DNA from 4 places in the Pseudomonas sp. GW458-11-26-14-LB4 genome. Region 4 is predicted to be linked to each of the others. Evidence: predicted binding sites of a transcription regulator. Region 4 holds the regulator's gene; each other region holds the start of a gene.

Region 1 (3,208 bases), on a different contig from region 4:
GGTTAGGGTGAGGGGCTTTTCAGCCGAGCAACTCGCTCATCGCAATGATCTGCTCCGCCACCTGAATCAGTTTCTGCTGGCGGCTCATGGCCTGGCGGCGCATCAGGGTGTAGGCCTCTTCTTCGTTGCAGTCCTTCATTTTCATCAACAGGCCCTTGGCCAGTTCGATTCGTTTGCGCTCGGCCAGTTGCTGGTCGCGGGCCTGAAGCTGGGCGCGCAAGGCTTGATCGCTCTCGAAGCGGGCCATGGCCACGTCGAGAATCGGCTGCAGGCGTTGTGCGTGAATGCCTTCGACGATGTAGGCACTGACCCCGGACTTGATCGCCTGACGCATCACGCCGGGGTCATGTTCGTCGGTGAACATCACGATCGGCCGTGGCTGGTCGCGGCTGACCAGCACCACTTGCTCCATCACATCGCGGCTCGGTGACTCGGTATCGATCAGGATCACGTCCGGACGCACCGTTTCGACGCGCGCCGGCAGGTCGATGGTCAGACCCGACTCGTCGATCACCTCGAAACCGGCCTCGGTCAGCGCGGCTTTCAGGCGTCCGACTTTTTTCGCGGTGTCGTTGATCAGCAGAATGCGCAGCATGTTCGCGGTCTCCTGTCAGCGTTGGGCGAAAAGGGGCGCGCTGTCGCTCAGCGCGTGGAGCTTGAAGCTTCGGGCGTAGGCGGCCGGGTCGCTGCCGTCCCAGATTTTGCCGTCGATCAACTGGCTGCTGCGCATGTCCTTGCCCCAGGCTGCGACGCCCACAGCAGTCGCCGCGTCGCGATAGATCTCCAGTTGTTGCACCTGACGGGCGACGGCGAGGTAGTCCGGGTCATCGCGCAGCAAACCCCAACGGCGGAACTGGGTCATGAACCACATGCCGTCCGACAGATACGGCAGATTCACCGCGCCATCGCCGTGAAAGCGCAAGGCGTGCGGGTCCTGCCAGCGATTGCCGAGGCCATCGTCGTAGTCGCCGAGAAAGCGCGGTTCGATGCAGGACACCGGGGCGTCGAGGTATTCCGGGGCGCTCAGCAACTGCGCGGTGCTGCGGCGGTTTTCCGGGTTTTCTTCGATAAAACGGCTGGCTTCGAGGATCGCCATCACCAGCGCGCGGGCGGTGTTGGGGTATTGCTCGACGAACGCGCGGGTGCAGCCGAGGACTTTTTCCGGGTGATCGGGCCAGATGGTCTGGCTGGTCGCCAGCGTGAAACCGAGATCCTGCTGCACGGCGCTGGCCGCCCACGGTTCGCCAACGCAGAGGCCATCAATACGCCCGGCCTGCAGGTGCGCGACCATTTGCGGCGGCGGCACCACCACGCTGTCGACATCCTGCAACGGATGAATGCCCTGGCTCGCCAGCCAGTAATACAGCCACATGGCATGGGTGCCGGTCGGGAAAGTCTGGGCGAAGGTCAGTTTTGCGCGGGTTTGGTGCACATGGTGGTGCAGCGCTTCAGGACCGGTCACGCCCAGGCCCTGCAAGCCGTGGGACAGGTTGAGGCTCTGGCCGTTCTGGTTCAGACCCATCAGCACCGCCATGTCGGTCGGCGCAACGCCGCCGATGCCCAGATGCACTGCGTAGATCAGGCCGTAAAGGCTGTGGGCAGCATCGAGTTCGCCGCTGACCAGATTGTCCCGCAGGTTGGCCCAGGAATTCTGGCGCTTGAGGTTCAGGGTCAGCCCATAAGGCTGGGAGAAGCCCTGAGTGGCCGCGACCACCAGCGAGGCGCAGTCGCTGAGGGCCATGAAGCCCAGATTGATCGCGCTTTTTTCCGGGGCATCGCTGCCGTTGACCCAGGCCAGCGGCCCGGCGGAGGTTTGAGTCATGAAAGCCACCCTCAAAAAAAACGTCGTCCCAGGCTTTGCCCGCGCAAAACCGAGAGACGACGCCATTGTCCTTGCCTGCACGCCACCATTGGCCTGCGGGCTGATGCCGAGGAAGGTGCAAGGCATATGCCATGCGCACGGATTTACCCGTGCGCCTCGCGCGGCGGGGCGATGCCCGGCTATAATCGCCGCCTCTTTTCGCCGCCCGAGTCATAGCCGCCCATGTACACCCTGGCCCGTCAGCTGTTGTTCAAACTTTCCCCGGAAACCTCCCATGATCTGTCGCTGGATCTGATCGGCGCGGGCGGGCGTTTGGGCCTCAACGGCTTGCTGTGCAAGGCGCCGGCGTCGCTGCCGGTGAATGTCATGGGCCTGCAGTTCCCGAACCCGGTGGGGTTGGCGGCCGGTCTGGACAAGAACGGCGCGGCCATCGACGGCTTCGCCCAGCTGGGTTTCGGGTTTGTCGAAATCGGCACCGTGACCCCGCGCCCGCAGCCGGGCAACCCGAAACCACGGATTTTCCGTCTGCCGGAAGCCGAGGCGATCATCAATCGCATGGGGTTCAACAACCTCGGTGTGGATAACCTGCTGGCGCGGGTGGCGGCGGCCAAATACAAGGGCGTGCTGGGGATCAACATCGGCAAGAACTTCGACACCCCGGTCGAGCGCGCTGTAGACGACTACCTGATCTGCCTGGACAAGGTCTACGCCCACGCCAGTTACGTCACGGTCAACGTCAGCTCGCCGAACACTCCGGGCCTGCGCAGCCTGCAATTCGGCGATTCGCTCAAGCAATTGCTGGCGGACCTGGCCACGCGCCGCGCCGAACTGGCCCTGCGCCACGGCAAGCATGTACCGCTGGCGATCAAGATCGCGCCGGACATGACCGACGAAGAAACCGCGCAAGTCGCCCAGGCGCTGATCGAAACCGGGATGGACGCGGTGATCGCCACCAACACCACCCTCAGCCGCGTGGGCGTCGAAGGCATGGAACATGGTGACGAGGCGGGCGGTCTGTCCGGCGCGCCGGTGCGTGAGAAGAGCACCCACACCGTGAAAGTGCTGGCGTCTGAGCTGGGCGGCAAGTTGCCGATCATCGCGGCGGGCGGCATCACCGAAGGCAAGCATGCGGCCGAGAAGATCGCTGCCGGCGCGAGTCTGGTGCAAATCTACTCCGGCTTCATCTATAAGGGCCCGGCGCTGATTCGCGAGTCCGTGGACGCGATCGCCGCCAAGCGCTGATCGGCGGACATAAAAGGCAGGCACAAAAAAGGGCTCCTCGAAGGAGCCCCTGGGCCGTAGCCCGCCGTCCGGGAAGGACGTGCATGGTGATCAGGTTGTTACGAAATCAGATTGTCGTGTCGGAATAAGTGCCCTGTGTCAGCC
Region 2 (3,208 bases), on a different contig from region 4:
TCGGCCGTGTCGATGATGTCCTGCTTGTGGGCGACGATCAGCGGTCGCAGCACCAGCTTGTCGGTGACGCAATCGATGACCGACAGGTTCGGCAGCGTCTGGCTCGACACCTGGGAAATCGCTTCACCGGTGACCAGCGCATCGATGTGCAGGCGTTCGGCAATGTTCGACGCCGCGCGCAACATCATACGCTTCAATACGACGCCCATATGACTGTCGTCGACCTTGCCGAGAATTTCGCCCAAGACTTCTTCGAACGGAACACTGACAAATAGCACGCGTTGCGAGCTGCCGTACTTCTTCCAGATGAAATGCGCGACTTCCATTACGCCCAATTCGTGGGCACGACCGCCCAGGTTGAAGAAGCAGAAGTGCGTCATCAGACCCCGACGAAGGATCTGGTACGCGGCAACCGTCGAGTCAAAACCGCCGGACATCAATACCAGCGTCTGCTCCAGCGCACCGAGCGGGTAGCCGCCGATGCCATTGTGCTGGCTGTGGATCACGAACAACCGTTTGTCGCGAACTTCGATGCGGACTTCGATTTCCGGCTGTTTCAGGTCGATTCCGGCAGCGCCGCACTCACGGCGCAGCTTGCTGCCGACGTATTTTTCGACGTCCATCGAGCTGAACGCATGCTTGCCCGCACGCTTGCAGCGCACCGAAAAAATCTTCCCGGCCAGCGCATCGCCGTAGTGCTGCTTGCACTTCTCGGTGATGTCGTCGAAGTCACCCAGCGGGTACTCGTCGATCTGCAGAAAGTGCGCGATGCCCGGCATGCAGGTCAGGCGTTCGCCCATCTCTTTCAGGGCCTTGGGGTCGGTGACGCGGGTTTCCAGCTCGAGATTGTCCCACACACCGTTCACCACCACGGCCGGGTCCAGGTCGCGGAGCACGGTGCGGATGTTCTTGGCCAGCTGGCGGATGAATTTCGTCCGGACAGGTCGGCTTTTGATGGTGATCTCGGGGAAGACTTTTACGATTAGTTTCATGAAAACAGCGCGCGCAGGGCCAGCCGAAAAAGGGGGGCGCGTATTATAGCGGAAATTGCTCAAGGTTTAACCAGTTAATGTGCAGAAGGTTTTGCGCGCACCAAAACGGGTCGTTTTTCGATTTGAGCGCTACATTAAAGGGCGAGATTTTCGCCTTTAAGGCGCTTTCGGCCTTTAGAAGCGTGAATTTGGGGCAAAAAACCCATGCTGGGGCACTGGCATGCAATTTGCTCCCTTGTGAGGCAGGTTGCCTTGGCAGAGTATTCGCGCCGGCATCACCACTATTAAGGGCATCCACTACCCGCCCTAATTCACCCGGAGGACACTATGTCGAAGTCGGTTCAACTCATCAAAGATCATGACGTCAAGTGGATTGATCTGCGCTTCACGGACACCAAAGGCACTCAGCACCACGTGACCATGCCGGCTCGCGATGCGCTGGAAGACGACTTCTTCGAAGTTGGCAAGATGTTCGACGGTTCCTCCATCGCTGGCTGGAAAGGCATCGAAGCCTCCGACATGATCCTGCTGCCGGACGACGAAACCGCCGTTCTGGACCCGTTCACCGAAGAGCCAACCCTGATCCTGGTCTGCGACATCATCGAACCTTCGACCATGCAAGGTTACGATCGCGACCCGCGCGCCATCGCCCGCCGCGCCGAGGAATACCTGAAGACCACCGGTATCGGTGACACCGTATTCGCCGGTCCAGAGCCTGAGTTCTTCATCTTCGACGAAGTGAAGTTCAAGTCCGACATCTCCGGCTCGATGTTCAAGATCTACTCCGAGCAAGGCTCGTGGATGTCCGACCAGGACGTGGAAGGCGGCAACAAAGGCCACCGTCCAGGCGTGAAAGGTGGCTACTTCCCGGTTCCGCCGTTCGACCACGACCACGAAATCCGTACCTCCATGTGCAACGCACTGGAAGAAATGGGCCTGACCGTTGAAGTTCACCACCACGAAGTGGCAACTGCCGGCCAGAACGAAATCGGCGTCAAGTTCAACACCCTGGTGAAGAAAGCCGACGAAACCCAGACCCTGAAATACGTTGTACACAACGTTGCCGACGCCTACGGCCGTACCGCGACCTTCATGCCGAAGCCGCTGTACGGCGACAACGGTTCGGGCATGCACGTTCACATGTCCATCTCCAAAGATGGCAAGAACACCTTCGCGGGTGAAGGCTATGCCGGCCTGTCCGACACCGCCCTGTACTTCATCGGCGGCATCATCAAGCACGGTAAGGCCCTGAACGGCTTCACCAACCCGGCCACCAACTCCTACAAGCGTCTGGTGCCAGGCTTCGAAGCTCCGGTAATGCTGGCCTACTCGGCTCGCAACCGTTCCGCCTCGATCCGTATTCCTTACGTCAACAGCCCTAAAGGCCGTCGTATCGAAGCCCGCTTCCCGGATCCGGCTGCCAACCCGTACCTGGCTTTCGCAGCGCTGCTGATGGCCGGTCTGGACGGTATCCAGAACAAGATCCACCCAGGCGATGCTGCCGACAAGAACCTGTACGACCTGCCGCCTGAAGAGGCGAAAGAGATCCCGCAAGTTTGCGGCAGCCTGAAAGAAGCCCTGGAAGAGCTGGACAAGGGCCGCGCGTTCCTGACCAAGGGCGGCGTGTTCTCCGACGACTTCATCGACGCTTACATCGCGCTGAAATCCGAAGAAGAAATCAAGGTCCGCACCTTCGTACACCCACTGGAATATGAGCTGTACTACAGCTGCTGATCCGGTAGCGCCGCGCTACGCGGCGTGACAAAAAGAGGCCTCCTTCGGGAGGCCTTTTTTATGGCCGGATGTTTTCCATCCGAGCCTTCGCCGTTCCACTGTCCTATGCTGCATCCCATCGTTTTCGTTTCCGGTCGATTTCATGGGTCGCACCCTTCTCTATATTCTGCTGCTGATCGCCCTGCCCGCCGCCGCGCAGATCTACAAGTACACCGACGCCAGCGGCAACACCGTGTACAGCGATCACGCGCCGGACGGCGTGCAAGCGCAGCCGGTGGAGTTGCCGCCGCTCAACAGCGTCCAGCCTCAGGCACCGAGCGCGCCATCGCCAGACACGGTTAACCAAGCGCCAGCGCGCAATGCCTATGAAGTGCTCGAGTTGACCGGCCTGCCCACCGAGGAGGCCCTGCGCGCCAACAACGGCACGTTCACGGTCAGCGTGCTGATCAAGCCGCGCCTGCAACCGCCGCATCAATTGCGTC
Region 3 (3,208 bases), on a different contig from region 4:
GTGTAGTTCAACAACCTGAAGTAGCTTTGTCTTTCTCTTTTTATCCTTCACAGAGACCTCCTTCCTGATGGGTGTCGCTAATGTAATGACAGGCGTAAGGACAACTTAAATAGGCGCAGGCGCTGATTTTTGTAGGGGCATGCCCTAATAGTTGTAGGACGCCAGCGAAAGCGACTCGACGGTCTTGTATCGCAAAGTCGGATGCTCCAGTTTGGCCGCTCAATGCAGCCTCTGGAGGCGAAAAATGGACCGCAATGGTATGCGCCCGATTCATCCGCGCGAGGTGCTGAATAAGGAATTCATGGAGCCATTGGGCATGACGGTCATGGACTTGGCCATGCCCACAAAATGGCCTGAACCGAGATCGAGAAGCTTGTGAAATGCCAGCTCAGGATCTGCGCCGATTTGGCAATCAGGCTGGCCATCCACCTCAACACCACACCTGAGTTCTGGATGAATCTTCAGTCGACTTACGATTTGCGAAAAGCTGAAGTTTAGAGAGGAGTTTCCGTCCGTGATCAAGTGGAGCGGCTGGCGCATTGCGCTTGATCTGAATCCAAGGTCGTACGGCGGGGAGCTGAACAGTTGCTGTGACTACTCCTCAGAAAACCGATTGTTGCAGTTATATCGAGACGAAAAAAACCGCCTTGAGGAGACGGTTTTCAGTTGCAGGCTTCGGTGAGGCCAAGGCCTGCGCATCCTTAGTGGACACACTCGCGTATCCCGAGGTTATGCATGTTTGATCGCTGGCACAAGCATCAACGAAATTCCGCCAGCCAGTGGCAGGCTGGGATGAGGACTCACTCAGCTGGCGGCGTCAGCTTCGCTTCCATCTCCGCCACCTTCGCCTCAAGGCTCTCGAGCCGGGCGCGAGTGCGCGCCAGCACGACCATCTGACTGTCAAACTCTTCGCGGCTCACCAGGTCCAGTTTGCTGAAGGCACTTTGCAGCAGCATTTTGAACTGGCTTTCGATTTCGGCTTTTGGCAAGGGCGTGTCGCCGCTGAACAGGCGGGAGGCGGTGCCGCTCAGGGCGTCGAGGAAGTCTTTGGGCGCGAGCATGGGATATGTCCTGGAAACTATGGCCGGCAGTGTATCACGCAGTGTCTATAGTCATTCGTGCAGGCACGGATGCACGCTTTTCGCGCAACTGGATGCACGGCCACGCACCGTTGTTGTGCGTATCCCGAGTGCCATTTGGGTGATGGCATCTGCCGCAGCGGCCAAGGGATTGAAATCAGTGGTTTTTGGCGAGATGGCAAGCTTTCTGCTTAGTCACCTTCGACCCATGCACTGATGCAGTCGCTGTGACGAATGCAGTGCGGCAGACGGAGCGGGGAGTTTCGTCTGGAGCGGTTAGCTGGCGTCGACAACGAAGCGTTACAAAGCCAGGCACTGCGCTTAGACTTGAGTCGGGTTTGTTTTCCTGGGGCAAGTCCACCAATTCGGGAGAGAGTTTCATGAAGCTAGTCACTGCCATCATCAAGCCGTTCAAGTTGGACGACGTGCGCGAGTCGCTGTCCGAAATCGGCGTGCAGGGCATTACCGTTACTGAAGTCAAAGGCTTCGGTCGGCAGAAGGGTCACACCGAGCTGTATCGCGGCGCGGAGTATGTGGTCGATTTTCTGCCCAAGGTGAAAATCGACGTTGCCATCGACGACAAGGATCTGGATCGGGTTATCGAGGCGATAACCAAGGCTGCCAACACCGGCAAGATCGGTGACGGCAAGATCTTCGTGGTCAATCTGGAACAGGCGATCCGCATCCGTACCGGCGAAACCGATACCGACGCGATCTAAACGCCGCCACAAACCCAACGCCCCAGGAGAAAACAATATGACTCTGCGTAAATTCGCAGGGCTAGGAGCCCTGTTGTCTATCGTAATGCCCGGCCTGGCCATGGCGGCAGACGAAGTGGCAGCTCCAGTCCTGAACTCCGGCGACACCGCCTGGATGCTCACCTCCACAGCCCTCGTGCTGTTCATGACCATTCCTGGCCTCGCGCTGTTCTACGGCGGCATGGTTCGGTCGAAAAACATTCTTTCCGTGATGATGCAGTGCTTCGCCATTACCGGTCTGATCAGCGTCCTGTGGGTCATTTATGGCTACAGCATCGCGTTCGACACCACCGGCATGGAGCAGGGCGTCGTCAACTTCAACTCGTTCGTGGGCGGTTTCGGCAAGGCGTTCCTGGCCGGCGTCACCCCAGCGAGCCTGACCGGCCCGGCGGCGCTGTTCCCCGAGGCGGTCTTCATCACCTTCCAGATGACCTTCGCGATCATCACCCCGGCGCTGATCGTCGGTGCGTTCGCCGAGCGGATGAAGTTCTCCGCGATGCTGATCTTCATGGGCATCTGGTTCACCCTGGTCTACGCACCGATCGCGCACATGGTCTGGTCCGGCAACGGTGGCCTGATGTGGGACTGGGGCGTACTCGACTTCGCCGGCGGCACCGTGGTGCACATCAACGCCGGTGTGGCCGGTCTGATTGCCTGCCTGGTACTGGGTAAACGCAAAGGCTTCCCGACCACCCCGATGGCGCCACACAATCTGGGTTACACCCTGATGGGCGCAGCGATGCTGTGGGTTGGCTGGTTCGGCTTCAACGCCGGTTCCGCTGCTGCCGCCAACGGCACCGCCGGCATGGCGATGCTGGTGACCCAGATTGCGACCGCCGCTGCGGCACTGGGCTGGATGTTCGCCGAGTGGATCACTCACGGCAAACCAAGCGCACTGGGTATCGCATCCGGCGTCGTCGCAGGTCTGGTCGCGATCACTCCGGCGGCTGGCACCGTGGGCCCGATGGGCGCACTGGTGATCGGTCTGGCGGCAGGCGTGGTGTGCTTCTTCTGCGCTACCACCCTGAAACGCAAACTCGGTTATGACGACTCCCTGGACGCCTTCGGCGTGCACGGTATCGGCGGTATCCTCGGCGCGATCCTGACCGGTGTGTTTGCTGCACCGTCGCTGGGTGGCTTCGGCACCGTCACCGACATCGCCGCACAAGTCTGGATTCAGTGCAAAGGCGTCGGCTTCACCGTGATCTACACCGCGATCGTCACCTTCATCATCCTCAAGGTACTGGATGCCGTGATGGGTCTGCGCGTGACCGAGGAAGAAGAATCGGTCGGCCTGGATCTGGCACAACACAACGAGCGCGGCTACAACCTGTAAGCACGCGCCGCAAAAAACTTGCCCGGCTCGCCGGG
Region 4 (3,208 bases):
CCTATAAAGGTGACGTGATCATCACTCAGGGTTCGATGATCGTCAAAGGCAATACCGTGACCATCACCCGCACCCAGACCGGCGATATCGACGTCGTGACCTCGGTGGGCAACCTTGCCTACTTCGAGCAGTTGCAGACGGCGGGCGACACCAAGCCTGTACAGGGCTGGGGCGTGACCATTCAGTACCACGCCGCGCAAAACCGCGTTGTGCTGATCGACAAGGCGAAAGTCGTCGACAAGGACAACAACACCACTCAGGGCGAGAAAATCGTCTATGACACGGTGAAAAAGCTGGCCAGCGCTGGTCGTGCCACCGGCAACAAGGTCACCGAAGCGCGTCCGCGCATTGACATGGTGATCCAGCCGAAGAAGAAAACCGACGAGAAAACCCAGTAATGGCAACTCTGAAAGCTCAGCACCTGGCCAAGGCCTATAAAAGCCGCCAGGTCGTGCGCGACGTCAGCCTGTCGATCGACAGCGGTCAGATCGTCGGCCTGCTCGGCCCGAATGGCGCCGGCAAGACCACCTGCTTCTACATGATCGTCGGTCTGGTCCAGGCCGATCAGGGTCGCGTACTGATCGACGATCTGGACGTCAGCCACCAGCCGATGCACGGTCGCGCCAAGGCCGGTATCGGCTATCTGCCGCAAGAAGCGTCGATCTTCCGCAAACTGTCGGTAGCCGACAACATCATGGCCATCCTTGAGACCCGTCAGGAGCTCGACAAGGCCGGTCGTCGCAAGGAGTTGGAAAGCCTGCTGCAGGAATTCCACATCAGCCACATCCGCGACAACCTCGGCATGAGCCTGTCCGGTGGTGAGCGCCGCCGGGTGGAAATCGCCCGTGCACTGGCCACGGCACCGAAATTCATCCTGCTCGACGAACCGTTCGCCGGTGTCGACCCGATCTCTGTCGGCGACATCAAGCAGATCATCCACCACCTCAAGGCCAAGGGCATCGGTGTACTGATCACCGACCACAACGTCCGTGAGACGCTGGATATCTGCGAAACCGCCTACATCGTCAACGATGGCCAGTTGATCGCCGAAGGCGACTCCGCGACCATCCTCGCCAACGATCTGGTGAAGGAAGTCTACCTGGGCCACGAGTTCCGCCTGTAAGCTCGACGGTATTCGACCAGCCGTCCGGGTGCTGTAACGTTGAAGCGCTTTTTTATACGCTTTTATTGTTACAGCGCTCTAGGCAAACACGACAGTTTCAGGCATATAATTTGCTTAAGTTTGGCGCTCCGGCGCCCTGTAGTGGATGGCGCATAGCGCCGGCGAATAAGGTGTTAAGCCCCTGCCATGAAACCATCGCTAGTCTTGAGAATGGGCCAGCAGCTGACGATGACACCGCAGCTGCAACAGGCCATCCGCCTGCTCCAATTGTCTACCCTGGATCTGCAACAGGAAATCCAGGAGGCTCTGGAATCCAATCCGATGCTCGAACGCCAGGAAGACGGCGACGACTTCGACAACTCCGATCCCATGGCCGACAACGCCGAACAGAAGCCCAACACCGAGATCCAGGAACCTTCTTATCAGGAGACCGCGCCGACAGTCGACAACCTCGAAGACGGCGAATGGAACGAGCGAATCCCCAACGAACTGCCCGTTGACACCGCCTGGGAAGACGTCTACCAGACCAGCGCCAGCAGCCTGCCGAGCAGCGACGATGACGAGTGGGACTTCACCACCCGCACCTCCGCCGGCGAGAGCCTGCAAAGCCACCTGCTGTGGCAGTTGAACCTCGCACCGATGTCCGACACCGATCGCCTGATCGCCGTCACCCTGATCGATTGCATCAACAATCAGGGCTACCTGGACGAAACCCTCGAAGAAATTCTCGAAGCCTTCGATCCCGAGCTCGACATCGAGCTGGACGAGATCGAAGCCGTCCTGCACCGCATCCAGCAATTCGAGCCGGCAGGCATCGGCGCACGCAACCTGGGCGAATGCCTGCTGCTGCAATTGCGCCAGCTGTCGGCCAAGACCCCTTGGCTGGCCGAGGCCAAACGTCTGGTCACCGATTACATTGACCTGCTCGGCAGCCGCGACTACAGCCAGCTGATGCGGCGCATGAAGCTCAAGGAAGATGAACTGCGCCAGGTCATCGAACTGGTGCAGAGCCTCAATCCGCGCCCAGGCTCGCAGATCGAATCCACCGAAGCCGAGTACGTGGTGCCTGACGTCATCGTGCGCAAGGACAACGAGCGCTGGCTGGTCGAGCTGAACCAGGAATCGGTACCGCGCCTGCGGGTCAACGCCCAATACGCCGGTTTCGTGCGCCGTGCCGACACCAGCGCCGACAATACCTTCATGCGCAATCAGTTGCAGGAAGCTCGCTGGTTCATCAAGAGCCTGCAGAGCCGCAACGAAACCCTGATGAAAGTAGCCACCCAGATCGTCGAGCATCAGCGCGGCTTTCTGGAGTACGGCGACGAAGCCATGAAGCCGCTGGTCCTGCACGACATTGCAGAGGCGGTTGGCATGCACGAGTCGACGATTTCCCGGGTGACCACGCAGAAATTCATGCATACCCCACGGGGCATATATGAACTGAAATACTTTTTCTCCAGCCATGTGAGCACCTCAGAAGGCGGTGAATGCTCGTCCACGGCGATCCGCGCGATCATCAAGAAACTGGTTGCCGCGGAAAATCAGAAAAAGCCGTTGAGTGACAGCAAGATCGCTGGTTTACTGGAGGCACAAGGCATTCAGGTGGCTCGCCGCACCGTCGCCAAGTACCGCGAATCCCTCGGGATCGCGCCTTCGAGCGAACGCAAGCGGTTGATGTAAGCCACGTTACAGCGTTCCAGTGGCAGGCTCTTCGGCCTGCCGCTTTATGCACTGGCAACGAAGGAGAAGCTGTATGCAAGTCAACATCAGTGGACACCAACTGGAAGTTACCCAGCCTCTGCGCGAGTACATCGAGCTCAAGCTCAAGAAGCTCGAAGGGCATTTCGACAAGATCACCAACGTACAGGTCACGATGTGCGTCGAAAAGCTGAAGCAGAAAATCGAAGCCACGCTGCATATTCCCGGCAACGAGGTCGTCGCAAACGCGGAACATACCGATATGTACGCTGCGATCGACGCGTTGACCGACAAGCTTGATAAACAACTCAAAAAGCATAAGGAAAAGACCCAGAGCCTGCTTCAGGGCGCTACCGGTCGATAACCCCCACCCCCATGATCCGACTT

The links. The regulator sigma-54, encoded in region 4, starts transcription at its own class of promoters, with help from an activator protein. The targets are predictions, from matches to a motif close to ANTGGCATNNANNTTGCTNT.
Positions count from the first base shown of each region.
Region 1: AC07XZ_RS18090 (CmpA/NrtA family ABC transporter substrate-binding protein) is a predicted target of sigma-54. The motif match lies at 1,937-1,956, and genes of this name have one in related genera.
Region 2: glnA (glutamate--ammonia ligase) is a predicted target of sigma-54. The motif match lies at 1,207-1,226, and genes of this name have one in related genera.
Region 3: glnK (P-II family nitrogen regulator) is a predicted target of sigma-54. The motif match lies at 1,254-1,273, and genes of this name have one in related genera.

Region 1 covers NZ_JBWKYU010000013.1:30,906-34,113, forward strand. The annotation lists gene AC07XZ_RS18085 (ANTAR domain-containing response regulator) at 20-595, opposite strand; gene AC07XZ_RS18090 (CmpA/NrtA family ABC transporter substrate-binding protein) at 611-1,822, opposite strand; gene AC07XZ_RS18095 (quinone-dependent dihydroorotate dehydrogenase) at 2,045-3,064, shown strand; gene rmf (ribosome modulation factor) at 3,203-3,208, opposite strand, start outside.
Region 2 covers NZ_JBWKYU010000009.1:52,565-55,772, forward strand. The annotation lists gene thiI (tRNA uracil 4-sulfurtransferase ThiI) at 1-992, opposite strand, end outside; gene glnA (glutamate--ammonia ligase) at 1,320-2,726, shown strand; gene AC07XZ_RS13850 (DUF4124 domain-containing protein) at 2,869-3,208, shown strand, end outside.
Region 3 covers NZ_JBWKYU010000001.1:426,729-429,936, reverse strand. The annotation lists partial or broken gene AC07XZ_RS01995 (HigA family addiction module antitoxin) at 245-498, shown strand; gene AC07XZ_RS01990 (accessory factor UbiK family protein) at 801-1,061, opposite strand; gene glnK (P-II family nitrogen regulator) at 1,460-1,798, shown strand; gene AC07XZ_RS01980 (ammonium transporter) at 1,836-3,173, shown strand.
Region 4 covers NZ_JBWKYU010000012.1:174,049-177,256, forward strand. The annotation lists gene lptA (lipopolysaccharide transport periplasmic protein LptA) at 1-398, shown strand, start outside; gene lptB (LPS export ABC transporter ATP-binding protein) at 398-1,123, shown strand; gene AC07XZ_RS17750 (RNA polymerase factor sigma-54) at 1,310-2,803, shown strand; gene hpf (ribosome hibernation-promoting factor, HPF/YfiA family) at 2,877-3,185, shown strand; gene ptsN (PTS IIA-like nitrogen regulatory protein PtsN) at 3,197-3,208, shown strand, end outside.